DNA from 3 places in the Roseibium sp. JB4-4 genome. Region 1 is predicted to be linked to each of the others. Evidence: predicted binding sites of a transcription regulator. Region 1 holds the regulator's gene; each other region holds the start of a gene.
What was found. Region 1 encodes PhoB, which activates phosphate uptake and scavenging genes when phosphate is short. Its sites were predicted from a motif close to TGTCATNNANCTGTCAT; they were not measured.
Positions count from the first base shown of each region.

Region 1 (5,467 bases):
ACCGACAGCCGTTTCTTGCAAAAAACGGATCTGGATCTCGTCGACATTCTGGTTGAAGCCAGTATCATTAGGTCTGTCTTCAACTGGAGCTTCATAACCGGAGCAGATTCTGGCGTTGACAATCCGGGAGGTGCCGGCATCGGTGCATCGGTGATTGGCTCCTTCTTCATGATGCTGGTGGTTCTGTTTCTGTCGCTCCCCATTGGCGTGGCTGCCTCCATCTACCTTGAAGAGTTCGCACCGCAGAACAAGTTCACTGATCTGATCGAGGTGAACATTTCGAACCTGGCTGCCGTTCCTTCCATTGTGTTCGGTATCCTGGGTCTGGCCGTCTTCATCCAGTTCATGCATTTGCCGCAATCAGCACCGCTGGTCGGCGGCCTTGTTCTGACACTGATGACGCTCCCCACGATCATTATCTCGACACGTGCCTCGCTGAAGGCGGTACCTCCGAGCATTCGCGACGCGGCACTTGGTGTGGGCGCGTCGAAAATGCAGGCGATCTTCCATCACGTCTTGCCACTTGCGATGCCGGGTATTCTGACAGGCACCATTATTGGTCTGGCACAGGCGCTGGGTGAAACTGCACCTCTGCTTCTGATCGGTATGGTCGGCTTTGTAGCGCGCGGATATCCGGACGGCTTCGTTTCGGGTTTCCTTGACCCGAACTCTGCCATGCCGGCGCAGATCTACACCTGGGCAGCCAGGGCGGACTACGCATTCTACGAAAAAGCCTGGGGCGGTATCATCGTCCTGCTGATCTTCCTGCTCACAATGAACATTCTCGCGATCATCCTGCGCCGCAGGTTTGAACGCCGCTGGTGAGGATTGATGCGATGAACGAGATGCCGAACATTGAACAGGCGATTAAAATGACCGATAGCAAAATCTCTGCAAACAAGGTTCAGGTCTATTACGGCGACAACCAGGCCATCAAGGACGTGGACATTGAAATCCAGCCACGTTCGGTGACGGCCTTTATCGGCCCATCAGGTTGTGGCAAGTCGACGTTTCTGCGGACTATCAATCGTATGAACGACACCATCGACATTTGCCGAGTCGAAGGCTCGATCAAGATTGACGGCGAAGACATCTACGATCCCAAGGTCGATCCGGTGCAGTTGCGCGCCAAGGTCGGCATGGTGTTCCAGAAACCGAACCCGTTTCCGAAGTCGATTTATGACAACATCGCCTACGGTCCGCGCATTCATGGTCTGGCAAAAAACAAGTCAGAACTCGATGACATCGTCTCTTCCAGCCTGCAAAAGGCAGGTCTCTGGGAAGAGGTGAAGAACCGGCTGGATGAGCCCGGAACCGGCATGTCCGGCGGTCAGCAGCAGCGTCTATGTATTGCCCGGGCGATTGCCGTCAGTCCTGAAGTGATCCTCATGGACGAGCCGTGTTCGGCTTTGGATCCGATTGCGACCGCGAAGGTGGAAGAGCTGATCGACGAACTGCGCGAGAACTATACGATCGTGATTGTGACGCACTCCATGCAGCAGGCAGCGCGTGTGTCCCAGCGTACGGCGTTCTTCCACCTTGGCATTCTGGTTGAAGAGGGTCCGACACAGGACATCTTCACAAACCCGAAAGACAAGCGTACTCAGGATTATATAACTGGCCGCTTCGGCTAAGAAATTCTTTCGAGATTACTAAAGAGGACAAAGTATGTCTGAACATACAGTCTCTGCCTATGACGAAGAACTGACAGAAATGGCTGGCAAGGTCGCTGAAATGGGCGGCTTGGCCGAAAAGGCTTTCGCCGATGCCGTTTCTGCTCTGGTGTCACGGGACCTGGAATTGGCCAAAACCACCATTGCCCAGGATGAACGGCTTGATACGTTGCATCAGGAAGTGGAAGCAAAGCTGATCGAAATGATCGCGCGCCGTCAGCCCATGGGTCAGGACCTGCGGGAAATTACGGCCGCCACGCGTATCGCCAATGATCTGGAACGCGTTGGCGACCTGGCCAAGAACGTTGCAAAACGCGCCATTGCAATCGACAACAGCCTCGGTTCCAAAAAGCTTGCGATAGGTGTCGAGCACATGACCGAGCTTGCGCTGAACCAGCTGAAGCAGGTCCTGGACGCCTATACCCGCAAGGACCCGGAAGCCGCGAAACGCGTGCAGGAAGCCGATGCGGAAGTGGACGCAATCTATACATCGCTGTTCCGCGAGCTGCTGACCTACATGATGGAAGATCCAAGGGTTATCACGCAGTGTGTCCATCTCCTTTTCTGCGCAAAGAACATTGAACGCATTGGTGATCACGCGACCAACATTGCTGAAAACGTCTTTTACATGGTGACCGGTGACCGGCTGCCGGAAGAACGGACCAAGCTGGACGAAACCACCAGCGTTTCTTAGTCGCCGAACGAACTTGCGGAAAAATGATCCAGCCGGCGCGGCTGCGCCTGCTGCATGACATGGAGCGAGATGTATGCCGAAGGTGCTCATCGTTGAAGACGAAGAACCGCTTAGTCTTCTGTTGAGATACAATCTGGAAGCCGAAGGATACACGGTTGAATCGTGTATTCGTGGCGATGAGGCAGAAATTCGGTTGCGGGAAAGCGTGCCGGACCTTTTGCTGCTCGACTGGATGCTTCCGGGCCTGTCTGGGATCGAGTTGTGTCGGCGCTTGAGAGCCAGGGAAGACACCGAGCGATTGCCCGTCATTATGCTGACGGCGCGCGGTGAAGAGGCAGAGCGTATCAGAGGACTGTCGACAGGGGCGGACGACTATGTGGTCAAACCGTTTTCCGTACCTGAATTGATGGCGCGGGTCCGCGCAATCTTGCGCCGGGCAAGTCCTGAAGTTGTGTCTACAATGCTCCGGTCCGGAGATATCGAACTGGACCGTGAAACGCACAGGGTTCGCAGGAATGCGAAAGAAGTCCACCTTGGGCCGACGGAATTCCGTCTGCTGGAATTTCTCATGACCTCACCCGGACGGGTTTTCTCGCGTGAGCAACTGCTTGACGGTGTTTGGGGGCATGATGTCTATGTCGACGAGCGGACCGTTGATGTTCACGTTGGCCGCCTCCGCAAGGCTCTGAATAAGGGCAAGGCAAGAGACCCGATCCGAACGGTCCGCGGTGCCGGCTATGCATTCAACGATCAGTTTTCGGTGGTTGCATGATGAAGTGACGAATTCCAGGTGCAAAAATCACAACAAAAAAGCCCGCCAATCTGGCGGGCTTTGCATTTTTGCTGCTGCTTGACCGCTATCCTGCGCGGGCGATCACTTTGCGATCACGGCGGCGGTCTGCAACCGGTTGATAGGCGATTTTACAATGGTGCGCGCAGTAGGGAACACCTGCGTCGGATTGGCGGCCGCAGAAGTAAAAGTCATCGGTTGCCGGATCGCCAATCGGCCATTTGCATGTCCGTTCGGTCAGGGTCAGGATCGACGCGCGTTCGGAAATCGGGATCAGCTCTGCGATCGGCTCAAGGTCAGGCTCTGCTTCGACGATGGGTGTTGGTGCAATGTCGGCCTTCAGCGCCGTCGCCCCAATAGTCTGTGGTTGAGGTGTCGGTTTTTTGGGTGCCGAAGTCCCGGCTGCGGGCGCGCTTGTGCGCGGACGACGAGGTTTGCTGCTGGACGAGGAGGACTTTGCGCGACCTGACAATCCAAGTCGGTGTACTTTGCCGATGACGGCGTTCCGGGTTACGCCACCCAGCTCACCCGCAATCTGACTTGCACTCAAGCCATCGCTCCAAAGCTTTTTGAGAAGCTCAACCCGTTCGTCTGTCCAACTCATTGCCGCACCTTTTCATTTGACCGTTTTGCCGGCCATTAACCCCGTGCTTGGCATGCGCAGGCACGCCTGATATGGCATATCTAGTGCCTAAGAATGATTAGCCCCACGAGATCTCGTGTTTGAATATCAAGAGGTTACAATAACGTTAATTTGTCAGGCAACCATTCGCCCAAAACCAATTGGGGATGAAGCGACTTTTCCCCAAGTATGGCGAGACCCTTGAGACTTTTGCTGAATCTGCGCTCAGGGGCTGCAGGTTGCGGCGAAGCGCCATTTCCATTGACAGGCCTTGGGGCCGGGGGTGTATAAGAAAACCGCAGCGTGCCGCCTCTTCGGGGCGGCATGTTGCATTTTGGCCTGACACAGTAACTGTGACATCGTTGCTCCTGTCGGGCGCGAACGTCACCTTCGTGCAGGCGTTCTTAAGGAGACAAAAGAGGTTATGTCCAAGACTGCATTATTCGGTAACTACGCAAGATCGAACCTGTCGTTTGATCATGGGGAAGGTGTCTGGCTTGTTACGAAAGACGGCCGACGATTCCTCGATTGCGGTTCCGGTATTGCTGTCAATTCCATCGGGCATAGCCATCCGCACCTGGTGTCGGCGCTACAGGAGCAGGCCGCAAAACTGTGGCACGTGTCCAACCTTCATCAGATACCGGAGGGTGAGCGCCTTGCGCAGCGCCTTTGCGACGCTTCTTTTGCCGAAAAGGTGCTTTTTGTGAATTCCGGCGCTGAAGCGATGGAAGCCGCCATCAAGTGCGCGCGCAGGTACCATTTCGACAAAGGACAGCCGGAACGCTACCATATCGTCACGTTCGAGGGAGCGTTCCACGGCCGGACACTGGGGACCATCGCCGCGGGCGGCCAAGCCAAATATCTGGAAGGATTTGGCCCGAAGGCACCGGGTTTCGATCAAGTGCCTGCAAACGATCTGGATGCTCTCAAGGAGGCTCTCGGACCGCAGACGGCGGCGATTGCGCTTGAACCTGTCCAGGGTGAGGGCGGTATTCGGGAGATCCCGACGGACTTCCTGCGTGCCGTGCGCCAGCTGTGTGACGATCAAGGTATCTTGTTGATCCTGGACGAAATCCAGACAGGCGTCGGGCGCACGGGCAAATTTTTTGCTCATGAGTGGAGCGGCATTGAGCCGGACATCATGGCTGTTGCCAAAGGCATCGGCGGCGGGTTCCCGATGGGTGCCTGTCTTGCGACCGCGGACTGCGCGGAAGCGCTAGCACCGGGAACGCATGGAACGACTTTCGGCGGCAACCCTCTCGCTATGTCGGTCGGCAACGCTGTCCTGGACGTCGTGCTTGGTGACGGCTTTCTGGAAGATGTCCGACACAAAGGGCTCCATCTCAAGCAGAAGCTTGCGGGCCTCGTGGACAGTCATCCCAAAGTGCTGGATCAGGTGCGAGGCAACGGTCTGATGTTGGGCATACGGTGTGTTGTGCCCGTTGGTGAATATGTGGGTGCCGCGCGCGAAGCGGGCTTGCTGGCGGTGCCTGCGGGCGACAACGTGGTGCGCATCATGCCGCCGCTCACAATTAGCGAAGATGAAATCTCAATTGCCGTAGAGCGCCTTGAAGAGGCCGCGCTGGCGATCGAAGCGAAACTGGTGGAAGGAGCGGCAGAATGACCGCGAACGGAAGCTACCGGAACTTTCTGGATCTGACTCAATTTGAAGGCGACGAACTGCGCGC
Region 1 covers NZ_CM146333.1:1,861,164-1,866,630, reverse strand. Annotated here, with positions in the region: gene pstA (phosphate ABC transporter permease PstA) at 1-825, shown strand, start outside; gene pstB (phosphate ABC transporter ATP-binding protein PstB) at 873-1,634, shown strand; gene phoU (phosphate signaling complex protein PhoU) at 1,669-2,367, shown strand; gene phoB (phosphate regulon transcriptional regulator PhoB) at 2,441-3,139, shown strand; gene ACZ1HV_RS08540 (GcrA family cell cycle regulator) at 3,225-3,761, opposite strand; gene ACZ1HV_RS08535 (aspartate aminotransferase family protein) at 4,204-5,403, shown strand; gene argF (ornithine carbamoyltransferase) at 5,400-5,467, shown strand, end outside.

Region 2 (5,467 bases), 2.0 Mb from region 1:
CCAAAGTCCAACAGGGCACTGGTCATTCGATCCGTGCCGAATTCAGGGTCGCGGTCGATCAATGAGACAACTCGGGTTGGTTCCGCATCAAAGAAATAGCGGCCTGCCAGCATTGTATAACAGCCGATATCGAGGAGCGCACCGCCGCCGATTTCGGCGTTGTTTCGGATATTGCCCGGGTCGGCATTGAAATAGCTGAAAAAGGCCTGGATGGCCTTGAGTTCACCCAAAGCGCCGGACCGCACAATCTCCCGTGCTCTGATCCATTGAGGGTGAGCACGCACCATGAAGCCTTCGGCGACCAGTTTGTCTTTTGGAAGTTCAAGCAACTGCTGCGCTTCGTCGGCATTCAGCGCGATCGGCTTTTCGCACAGAACATGTTTGCCGGCATTCACCGCCTGGATCGTGACGGGCACGTGCATATGGTTGGGTAGCGGATTATAGATCGCATCAATGTCAGGATCGGCCAGAAGATCCTGATAGCTACCGTAAGCTTTTTCAATTCCAAGCGCCTTGGCCGTTTCCTGTGCCTTGTCCAGCGTCCTCGAAGCGATCGCGGCGGCAATTCCGGTTTGAGACCGTTGGATACCCGGAATGACCTTCTCGACGCCGATTTTAGCCGTCGAAACAATTCCCCATCTGATCTTGTCTGCCAAATTCAATTCTCCTGTCACGGCATCGGTCGTTGGGCGAAAATCCGGTTGGCCCGCTCTTTTCGCTTATCGACTCCTGTATGCCGTCTGCCGGCCTTGCTGACAATGCGCGGTTGCGTGAAGAGGTCCCCGCAGGAATGCCAACCGCACCATCGGCACACTTGCATGTTGGAGCGCTTCACTGAAAGGAGGCAGGCCTGATCAGAATTTCTCCGGGACATAGAGATGTTCAGGCAAAACCTTGCGCTCATAGTCCTGATTGTAACGCCGCTCTGGCAGCACAACCGGATCATGCGGCACCTCTTCATAAGGCAGCATCGACAAAAGGTGGTTGATGCAGTTCAGGCGCGCTTGCTTCTTGTCGTTGCCTTCGACGATAAACCAGGGGGCTTCTGGAATGTTGGTGCGTTCAAACGTGTCTTCCTTGGCCTTGGTGTAGTCTTCCCAGCGCACACGCGATTCCAGATCCATCGGTGACAGCTTCCACTGTTTCAGTGGATCATGGACACGCATCAAAAAGCGCAGCTGCTGTTCTTCATCCGTGATGGAGAACCAGTATTTGATCAGCGTTATTCCGGACCGCACGAGCATGCGTTCGAATTCAGGCACATCATTGAAAAATTCTTCGACCTGGTTTTCGTCGGCAAATCCCATGACACGCTCCACACCTGACCGGTTGTACCACGAGCGATCGAAGAGCACGATTTCACCCGCGGCCGGAAGATGCGGGACATACCGCTGGAAGTACCACTGGCTCTTTTCGCGCTCCGTCGGCGCCGGCAAGGCAACGACACGGCAAACCCGCGGATTGAGGCGCTGTGTAATCCTTTTGATCACGCCGCCCTTGCCGGCGGCATCCCGCCCTTCAAACACAATGACGATCTTCTTGCCGGTATGCTGGACCCAGTCTTGAAGCTTGACCAGCTCGGCTTGCATTCGAAGCAATTCGTGAAAATAGGTATTCCGGCTAATCGACGACTTGTGCTTCTTGTCGGAGATGAACGCGAGATCTTTTGCGATCAGGTTATCGTCAATCTCCATTTCGATTTCTTCATCGAGGCTGTCGGCCCATTCGGCCTCAACCCAGGTTTTTGCGTCGGTATCGGTCATCAATCGGTCCCTTTGGCAATCACGGCAAAACGCTCAGTGTCTGTGAACAGTTTATCCATGTAAGTTTTTTGACAGACCCCCGGCTTCGCAATGATTTATCTCAGCCGGCGGCGACTTCTCGTCAGAATTCTCTTGTAAATGAATGATCGTTCATTTATTTACAGTGTTGGAGGACAAATGGCACACACTGCTGCAGAGACGACTGTCCGGCCTCAATCAAGGGCCAAAGGCCAGGAAACCGCCGCGCGTGTGCGCAATGCCGCGCTTCGAAGGTTTGCCGCGTCAGGCTATGCAGCTGTCTCCATGCGTGAAATCGCTTCCGATGTCGGCGTCAGGCCAGGCGCGCTCTACAATCACTTTCCGACCAAGCAGGACATTCTCAAAGACCTGATGCTGACCCACATGGCCGAACTGCTGGCTGCCTGGGACAACGCATCCGTTGAGGAGAAGATGGACCCGCTGGAAAGGTTTGTCCGCTTCCATATCCGCTACCACCTGGAACGCGCGGACGAAGTGTTCATCTCCTATATGGAGCTGCGCAATCTCGAACCTCAGAATTTCAAACTCGTTGAAGTCGAGCGCCGCCGCTATGAAGCAATCCTGACGCAGATCCTGGAGCGTGGCGGCGAACTGGGACGCTATGCGGTGGACGATGCGAAGGTTGCGACGAGAGCGATCATCGCGATGCTGACCGGCATTCCAGCCTGGTACCGCGAAGGCGGCCATTTGTCCGAAAAGGACATTGAAGATCTCTATCTCAAACTGGTGCGCAAGGCAGTCGCGCCAGATCAGGACACATCCCAAAGGGAGACCGGGTGACATGAGCATCCTCAAATCGAGCCTCTCGCCAAAGAGTGCACAGTTTGCGCAGAACCGTGAAGCCCATGAAAAAGCCATGGACTCGGTCAAGCTCGCTGCGCAGACCGCACTCGACGGCGGCGGTGAGAATGCACGGCAACGTCATCTTTCAAGAGGCAAGATCTTGCCGCGTGAACGTGTCTCGCGTTTGCTCGATCCGGGGTCTCCCTTCCTGGAAGTGGGCATGCTTGCCGCTCACGAAATGTATGGCAGCGCAGCACCAGCTGCAGGGATGATCGCCGGGATCGGTCGCGTCGAAGGTCAGGAAGTGATGATCCTTGCCAATGACGCGACGGTCAAAGGCGGCACCTATTATCCGATGTCCGTGAAAAAGCACCTGCGCGCTCAGGAAATTGCCGCTGAGAACAATTTGCCGTGCATCTATCTGGTGGACAGCGGCGGTGCCAACCTGCCCAATCAGGATGAGGTCTTTCCCGACCGGGACCATTTCGGCAGAATTTTCTACAATCAGGCCCAGATGTCATCGAAAGGCATTGCCCAGATAGCAGTCGTGATGGGCTCGTGCACCGCAGGTGGTGCTTATGTACCGGCCATGTCCGACGAGACCATCATCGTTAAAAACCAGGGCACAATCTTTCTGGCCGGCCCTCCTCTGGTCAAAGCCGCGACGGGCGAAGAAGTCACGGCAGAAGACCTTGGCGGTGGAGACGTGCACACCCGTCTGTCCGGTGTGGCGGATCATCTGGCGCGCGACGATGCCCATGCCCTCGCTCTTGCCCGTCGGTCTATTGCCAGCCTGAACCGGACGAAGTCCTCCACCGTTGCCATGCAAACGCCGGAAGATCCGCTCTACGACCCCGACGAAATCCTTGGTGTTGTCCCGGCCGATCTGAAAACGCCCTACGACATCCGTGAAGTCATTGCGCGCGTCGTCGACGGCTCGCGCTTTGACGAGTTCAAGGCCCGTTATGGCACCACGCTGGTCTGCGGTTTTGCCCACATTCACGGAATGCCGGTTGGCATCATCGCCAACAACGGCGTGTTGTTTTCAGAAAGTGCCGTTAAGGGTGCGCATTTCGTTGAACTCTGCTCTCAGCGCAAGGTTCCACTTGTGTTTTTGCAGAACATTACTGGCTTCATGGTCGGTCAGAAATATGAGAGCGGCGGGATTGCGAAAGATGGCGCGAAGCTTGTCACTGCCGTCGCAACGACTTCGGTTCCAAAAATCACGATGCTGGTCGGTGGTTCCTTCGGCGCAGGCAACTACGGCATGTGCGGCAGGGCTTATTCGCCCCGCTTCTTGTGGACCTGGCCCAATTCACGCATTTCGGTTATGGGGGAGAACAGGCCGCAGGCGTGTTGGCCACCGTTCGCCGCGACGGCATCGAGCGCAAAGGTGGCAGCTGGACCCAGGAAGAAGAGCGGGCGTTCAAACAACCCATCGTCGACCAGTTCGAAGAACAGGGACACCCCCTTTATGCGACGGCACGCCTTTGGGATGACGGCATCGTTGACCCTCGAAAAACCCGCGACATTCTCGGCTTGTCACTGTCTGCGGCGCTGAACGCCCCTATTGAAGACACCCGGTTCGGCCTGTTCAGAATGTGAGGATGGATCATGACCTGGCAGACACCGCAGACATTTGACTTTGAAGGCCATGCAATCCGCTGGGGCAGCCTCGGTGTGGGCGCACCTCTTGTGATGATGCACGGCACGCCGTTCTGGTCTCATGAATGGTCAAGACTGGCTCCCTTGCTGGCACACAACCACAAGGTCTTTTTTTATGACATGCTGGGTTACGGCAATTCAGACCGGCCAGATGGTGACGTGTCGCTTGGCATTCAAAATCGCCTGTTTGCCGCACTGACAGAACATTGGAAGCTGGACCGGCCAGATATCGTCGCACACGACTTCGGCGGAGCGACCGCACTGCGCGCGCACCTGATCGATGCCGTCGACTACAACAGCCTGACACTGATTGATCCGGTCGCCCTGAGGCCGTGGGGCTCACCTCTGGTGCAACATGTGAAACACCATGAGACCGCCTTTGCCGACATGCCCAGCTACATGCACGAGGCAATTCTGCCCGCCTATCTGCAATCGGCAATGCATCACAAGGCAGGCCCCGAGGTTTTGACCCCTTATGCTGATCAGTGGATCGGCGCAGAAAGGCAGGCCGCCTTTTATCGCCAGATCGCCCAGATGGACCAGTGCTATACGGATGAGGTCCAGGACCGATACCCGGAGATCCGTTGCCCGGTACAGATCCTCTGGGGCGAGAAAGACGAATGGATCCCGATAGACCGAGGGCGCGAATTGCAAGCAATGATCCCTGGATCCAGTTTCGTCTCAATCCCCAATGCGGGACATCTGATGCAGGAAGACGCTCCTGAAGCTATCGCCTTTCATGTGCAGAGATTTTTGCAGGCACAGAAAAGTGCCGGGAGCTGAATGATGTTCATTGATGATCTGAAACAGAAGTATCCCGGCGCTGAAACCTTCAAGTTCGGTGACAGCAAGAACCTGAGTGACCAGCTCATCGCGCTGGTTCGCGAAGGAAAGAAAACAGCTACCTGCGGCGCCTTGCGAGACTTTCAGAACGGAGATGAAGCCCTTCCGGCAGTTGGTCGCCGCGACATTGCGCTCAATTGGGATGGTACGCCGGCATTTGTCATTGAAACCGTCGATGTGACGATCACCCGCTTTTGTGACGTTGGCGAAGACTTTGCCCTTGCCGAGGGCGAAAATGACGATCTTGCCGGATGGCAGAGAGATCATCAGACCTATTTTGAACGCAATGGCGGCTTTGCCCGGGAGATGGAACTCGTCTGCGAACGGTTCAAGCTTGTTGAAGATTTGCAAAATCGCGATGACATGTCCCGCTC
Region 2 covers NZ_CM146333.1:3,833,138-3,838,604, reverse strand. Annotated here, with positions in the region: gene ACZ1HV_RS18125 (Gfo/Idh/MocA family protein) at 1-656, opposite strand, end outside; gene ppk2 (polyphosphate kinase 2) at 855-1,763, opposite strand; gene ACZ1HV_RS18115 (TetR/AcrR family transcriptional regulator) at 1,941-2,582, shown strand; partial or broken gene ACZ1HV_RS18110 (carboxyl transferase domain-containing protein) at 2,584-4,190, shown strand; gene ACZ1HV_RS18105 (alpha/beta fold hydrolase) at 4,200-5,033, shown strand; partial or broken gene ACZ1HV_RS18100 (ASCH domain-containing protein) at 5,034-5,423, shown strand; gene ACZ1HV_RS18095 (O-acetyl-ADP-ribose deacetylase) at 5,457-5,467, shown strand, end outside.
Region 2: ppk2 (polyphosphate kinase 2) is a predicted target of PhoB. The motif match lies at 1,821-1,837, and genes of this name have one in related genera.

Region 3 (5,467 bases), 1.5 Mb from region 1:
AGGTTGCGCAAAAGGTTCAAAGGCCCGCGGCGTTCACCTGGCTCTGGGTCACCGCCTATCGGTGCTGGCGGTATGGGTTCGCTGCCTGATCCAACGGTCGCATCAGATACAGGCTTTCGAGGTGCCGACACGCTTGCCGGCAGGTTTGGAACACCTGGCAGGTCTGCAACAGGCAGGCCATCATGCGACTTGTCCATGACCTCTTTCCAGACAATTGCAGGCAAACTGCCGCCGGTCGCTTTCTTGGTTGGTGAATTGTTGTCGTTTCCGAACCAAACGGCTGTGGTGAGATTGCCGGTGTAACCGATGAACCAGGCGTCGCGGAAATCCTGGCTGGTGCCGGTTTTCCCTCCTGCCGGCCGCCCGCTGTCCAGTCTGGCCTTACGGCCGGTTCCCGTCATCAGAGTTTCCGCCATCATGAGGTTCATGTTGCCAACGGCACCGCGCGCCACGACGCGCCCGCGGCCATCACCGGAACGCGAATAAAGGGTTTTGCCGTCCACCGTCCGGATGCGGCGAATTATATGCGGCAGGACGCCATATCCGCCGTTGGAAAACGGCACGTAGGCAGATGCAATTTCCAGCGGGGTCACTTCAGAAGTTCCAAGGGACAGGGACAGGTTTTTCTTCATGTCTGAAGTGATACCGAGCCGTTGCGCAGTGCTTGCGACAGTTCCGACGCCGACTTCATATGCCAATTGTGCGGCAACGGTGTTGAGCGAGAGGCTGAGCGAACGTGTCAGTGTTACTGCGCCATAGTGTTGTTTGGTGTAGTTTTTCGGGGACCAGCCACCAATTGTGATCGGCTTGTCCTGGCGCACAGATTGTGGAGTCAACCCGTTTTCGAGCGCGGCCAGATAGACAAACGGCTTGAAGGCCGAACCCGGTTGGCGCTTGGCATAAACGGCACGGTTGAACTGGCTCTTTGAATAGTCTGCACCCCCTACCATGGCCTTCACCGCACCTGCCGTATCAAGGGTGACTATAGCGCCCTGACTGACGCCGAGTGTCTGCCGGTTTTCTTCAAGTGCTGAGCGAAGCGCTGTTTCGGCAGCACTCTGCATGGCCGGGTCAATGGTCGTGTCAACGATGATGTCTTTCTCAATGGAGCCGACGAAATGCGGTAGAACGTCCATCACCCAATCGGCTGCGTAGTTCTCGCTGGCGGTGGTATAGCGCCTGACGACCTGTGCAGGCGCCGCAAGAGCATTCTTTGCCTCACCTGCGGTAATGTATCCTTCTTCATGCATGGCGGCGAGAACAAGCTGGGCACGGTCTTCGGCAAGATCTGGATTTCGTGCAGGCGAATAGCGGGATGGCGCTTTGAGAAGGCCGGCAATGGTGGCCGCCTCGGGAATGGTGAGCAACCGAGCGGACTTGCCGAAGTAGCGTCGTGCAGCGGCATCCACGCCATAGGCTCCCGAGCCGAGATAAACCCGGTTGAGATACATCTCCAGGATCTCATCCTTGGAGTATTCAGCCTCCAGCCAGAAGGCCAGCACCAATTCCTGGATTTTTCGTTTGATGGTTCGATCGGGTTCCAGAAAAAGGTTTTTGGCGAGCTGCTGGGTGAGTGTTGACCCGCCCTGTGTCAATCTACCTGCAGTGACGTTGGTATAAAGCGCGCGCGCAAGTCCGATGGGGTCGACGCCAATGTGAGATCGGTAGCGCCGATCTTCGATGGCTATGACGGCATTTGGAAGGTAAGGCGGCAACTGTTCGAGGCGCACGGCTTCGCCGCCTGTGTCGCCACGATTGGCGATCAGGCCGCCGTTTGACGCAACGATCTTGACATTGGGAGGGCGAGCCGGAACCTGCCACTCGGAGGTTGGCGGCAGAAAGGCCGCATAGTAACCGATAATGCAAACAACGGCGATTGAGCCCCAGATCCCTAGAACCATACTCCAATAAAGGCCGCGTTTGAGCAGGCGTCCAAACGCAGTGCGTGCCTGAAAACGATTTTTGCGTTTTTGGCTTCGCCTCTTGGAACCTGACCGTCCGCTTCGCCGAGATGTTGTGCTTTTTTTGGCTGTCCGCGCCGTGAAGGGGAGGATTTCTTTGCGGCGGGCTTTTTGTTGCTGTTGGTCTTTGAGGACTTTCGGCCTTTGGTTTTGCTTGTTTTCTTTCCTGAAGGCGCAGAAGGACGGTCCTGCGGCCCAAGACGCAGGTCGAGCAGACTGCTGCCCGTTTCTCCAAATGTCGGTTCAATCCGCGGCTGGCGTTTCGCCCGTGTCGCCATAGATCATCCGTCCCGTACTTACCGGTCCAGACGGGTCTCAACCCGTCAGACGCGCCGGCTCCCGGAGATGATCCTAGAATGGGCAATTTAAGGGGGCGTTAAGACTTGCTTGGCGGTTCCAAAAAACCGGCTGAGCATTTCAGCCGGTCACGCGCGGTCACAAGGTTTGTCAAATTCAGCTGGAGTACCGGCTGGCATCTGCACCGTAGTAGTTCACGTAGCGTGTGTTCAATTCGGAAACGGGCATGATGATCAAAACGTCGGTGGTGCCGAACTGGGGGTCGATGACGGCGCCATCGCCTATGAAAGCTCCAAGACGCAGGTAGCCTTTGACCAGTGGTGGCAGCGTGCGAAGAGCCTGTTTGGAATTGACCTGGTCCGACGGCAGCCTGTTCATTTCAATGTAACGGTGCTCAACGGCCCGAACGCGCCATTTCTCAGGCGCACGTGCGTTGTGGTGCAAGAAGGACAATTGGCCGGCAAGCGCGTCCGGATCTGTACCTTCGATCGACGCACAACCAAGCATGACGTCAATCTTGTAACGAAGGACATAGGCCCAGATGCCGTGCCAAAGCAGCTCGACGGTTTTTTTGTTTCTATAAGGCTGCAAGACGCAAGACCGCCCAAGTTCCATGAACCTTTTGCCCGAGTTGGCATCAATCAAGGCCTGGATGTCATACTCGGCAGCCGTGTAAAACCCGGCATGCTGATCAGCAATTTCCTGCCGGAGGATCCTGTATGTTCCGACGATTTCCGGTTTCAGGCGTCCAAGTTTGTTTCGCTTCATCGAGGCGTGGTCGACCACCAGCAAATGATCGCAATAGGCATCAAACGGATCAGCATCGCGCCGTGTGGCCAAGGTGTTCGCATCGGCAATCGCCGACATTTCCTCGTAAAACACCTGATAGCGCAAGTGTTGGGCCTTTTTGACTTCCTTGAAATTGCGCGCCATACGCACTTCCAAAGAACCGATTCTACCCAGCGTTTCTCCGGTTTTTGCTGGCATACGCTGAGAGGTTGCGCGCGCTGGAACCACGCTGATTGGTGCGCCCGGGCGCATGCCTGGAGTGAACTTCCTCACCAGTTTTCTGGGAGAAAAAAGCCCTTGCCGCATTATGGACATTCCACCCTCGCGAATTCCTCTCAAGCGCACTACGTCCGGTTTTACAGTTTGGCGGCTGTTTCACCAATCGTATTGCCTTTGCCGGAATGCCAATTCCGGTGTCAGGTTATGTGCTTCGAAGCTGCCGTAGACCATAGTTTTCCGACAGCTGGATGACACGTGTGTATTTACTTTGTTTTGATCAAGGGCAAGCTTAGCCGAATAGGGTGAAATTGTGAAATTTGGCAAGTCGTGGTTCATGTTCTCTTGATGAGGCGGCCGGCGGGTATTTCCTCGCTCTGCTGTCAATTGCGGGTGATCTCAGAAAGAGCATCAAAAATCGCATCCACCGACAGTGGTTTGGTAAGGTATCCGGCAGCGCCGACGTCCTTTGCTTTGTCTCTGGCGTCTTTCATCACGTCGGCCGTAACGATCAATACAGGGACTGGTGTTCTGCCTGCTGCCTTCTCGTCCTCGCGAATTTTGGCGATTGCCTGAAACCCATCAAGGCCTGGCATATGCAGATCCATCAAGATGGCGTCAAAGGAGCCATGTGCCGCTGCTTCCACGGCTTCTTCGCCGTCGTTGACCATTATGGGGACATGGCCGAGCTTGCGAAGCAGCGCTTCGCTTAAAAGTCGATTGATATCGTTGTCTTCAGCCACCAGAAGACGCAATGGTCTTGCCGGTATAGCAGCGCGATTTGCCAGTAGTCCGTTACTGGCCGGTTCTGCACTGACATCCCAGGCGCTCTCAATACCGGTGCCTTCCAGAAGACCAGAAAAAATCTGGGCGACTGTCTCAATACGGGCAGGCCGGATCAGATAAGCGGCATATCCTGCTGCGCGCAGGTGCTCGAGGCGATCCCGTTCGGGTGGAGCGATCATCACTATGGCAGGCGCCTCGCATCCCGCCAGCCGCGCCGTAGCAAGCCAGCCGCCGCTGTCTGAAAGGGCTGCATTGTCGACTACCAGCAGATCTGCAGATGCGAGCCTGTCTTCAAGCGCATAGTCGCCGGGTGCGAGAACTGCAACATCAGCGCCGTGCTGATCAAGGCGTTTGGCGAGCAACGGGCCTTCGACAACACTGTTGCTGACGAACACGATATTGTGCCGGTCCAAGGCGGTAAACCGGGGATCGGACCCGCACTCCAAACTTTCGGGAATTGGCAATTTGACGCAAAAGGCAGCGCCGCCGTCGGCATTTGGTCCGGCAGAAATGGATCCACCCATCAGACCCGCCAGTTTTTGCGCAATGGCAAGACCGAGACCTGTGCCACCGAATTTTCGGGCGGGGCCGTGATCAACCTGTTCGAATTCGCGAAAGAGGCGTTCAGCCTCTGCTTCGTCAAAACCGATACCCGTATCGCGAACTTCGATATTTAAGAAACTGCCGCCAGCCGGATTCGGTTGCCCAGAAATGTCCACGGCGACGCCGCCTTGATCCGTGAATTTGACGCCATTGCCGATCAGATTGAACAGGATTTGCCGGACACGGGTGGCATCGATTGTTACTTCGGCTGGTAGATCTGCTGCCAAAATTGCCCCGATTTCGAGGTTTTTGGCATGTGCCTTGGGCGCCAGAAGTTCAACAACGCTTTCAGCCAGAGTGCCAAGTGGTGTTGGGGCCGCATGAATGTCCAGTTTGCCGGCTTCAACCTTGGAGAAGTCAAGCACTTCATCAATCAGCAGGAGCAGGGTTTCACCGGACGTTTCGAGCGCTTCGATATAGGCATGCTGCTCTTTTGTAAGACGCGTGTCGCGCAATAGGGCTGCCATGCCCAAAACGCCGTTCAAAGGCGTTCGGATCTCATGACTCACCGTTGCCAGAAACCTGGATTTGGCCTCGTTGGAGTTTTCAGCTGAGTGCCGGGCTGCCAACAAGTCCTCTTCGATCAAGCGGCGTTCCGTTACGTCTCGTAAAACGGTCTGAACAAGCTGACGATCTGTCGACGAATCGCGCACCGGGATGTCTATTCGCGAAAACCAGCGCTTGCCTTGCAACGTTTCAATGTGAAGATCCTCAAAGCCCATACCGCCCATTCTTGCGGCATTCTCGTGGGGGTGTTTCTCATCGGTCACCGTGGCTTCAACAAGCGGAAATTGCAACGCGTTGCCAGTTTGCAA
Region 3 covers NZ_CM146333.1:3,358,456-3,363,922, reverse strand. Annotated here, with positions in the region: gene ACZ1HV_RS15735 (transglycosylase domain-containing protein) at 1-1,901, opposite strand, end outside; gene olsB (l-ornithine N(alpha)-acyltransferase) at 2,415-3,245, opposite strand; gene ACZ1HV_RS15725 (ATP-binding protein) at 3,647-5,467, opposite strand, start outside.
Region 3: olsB (l-ornithine N(alpha)-acyltransferase) is a predicted target of PhoB. The motif match lies at 3,504-3,520, and genes of this name have one in related genera.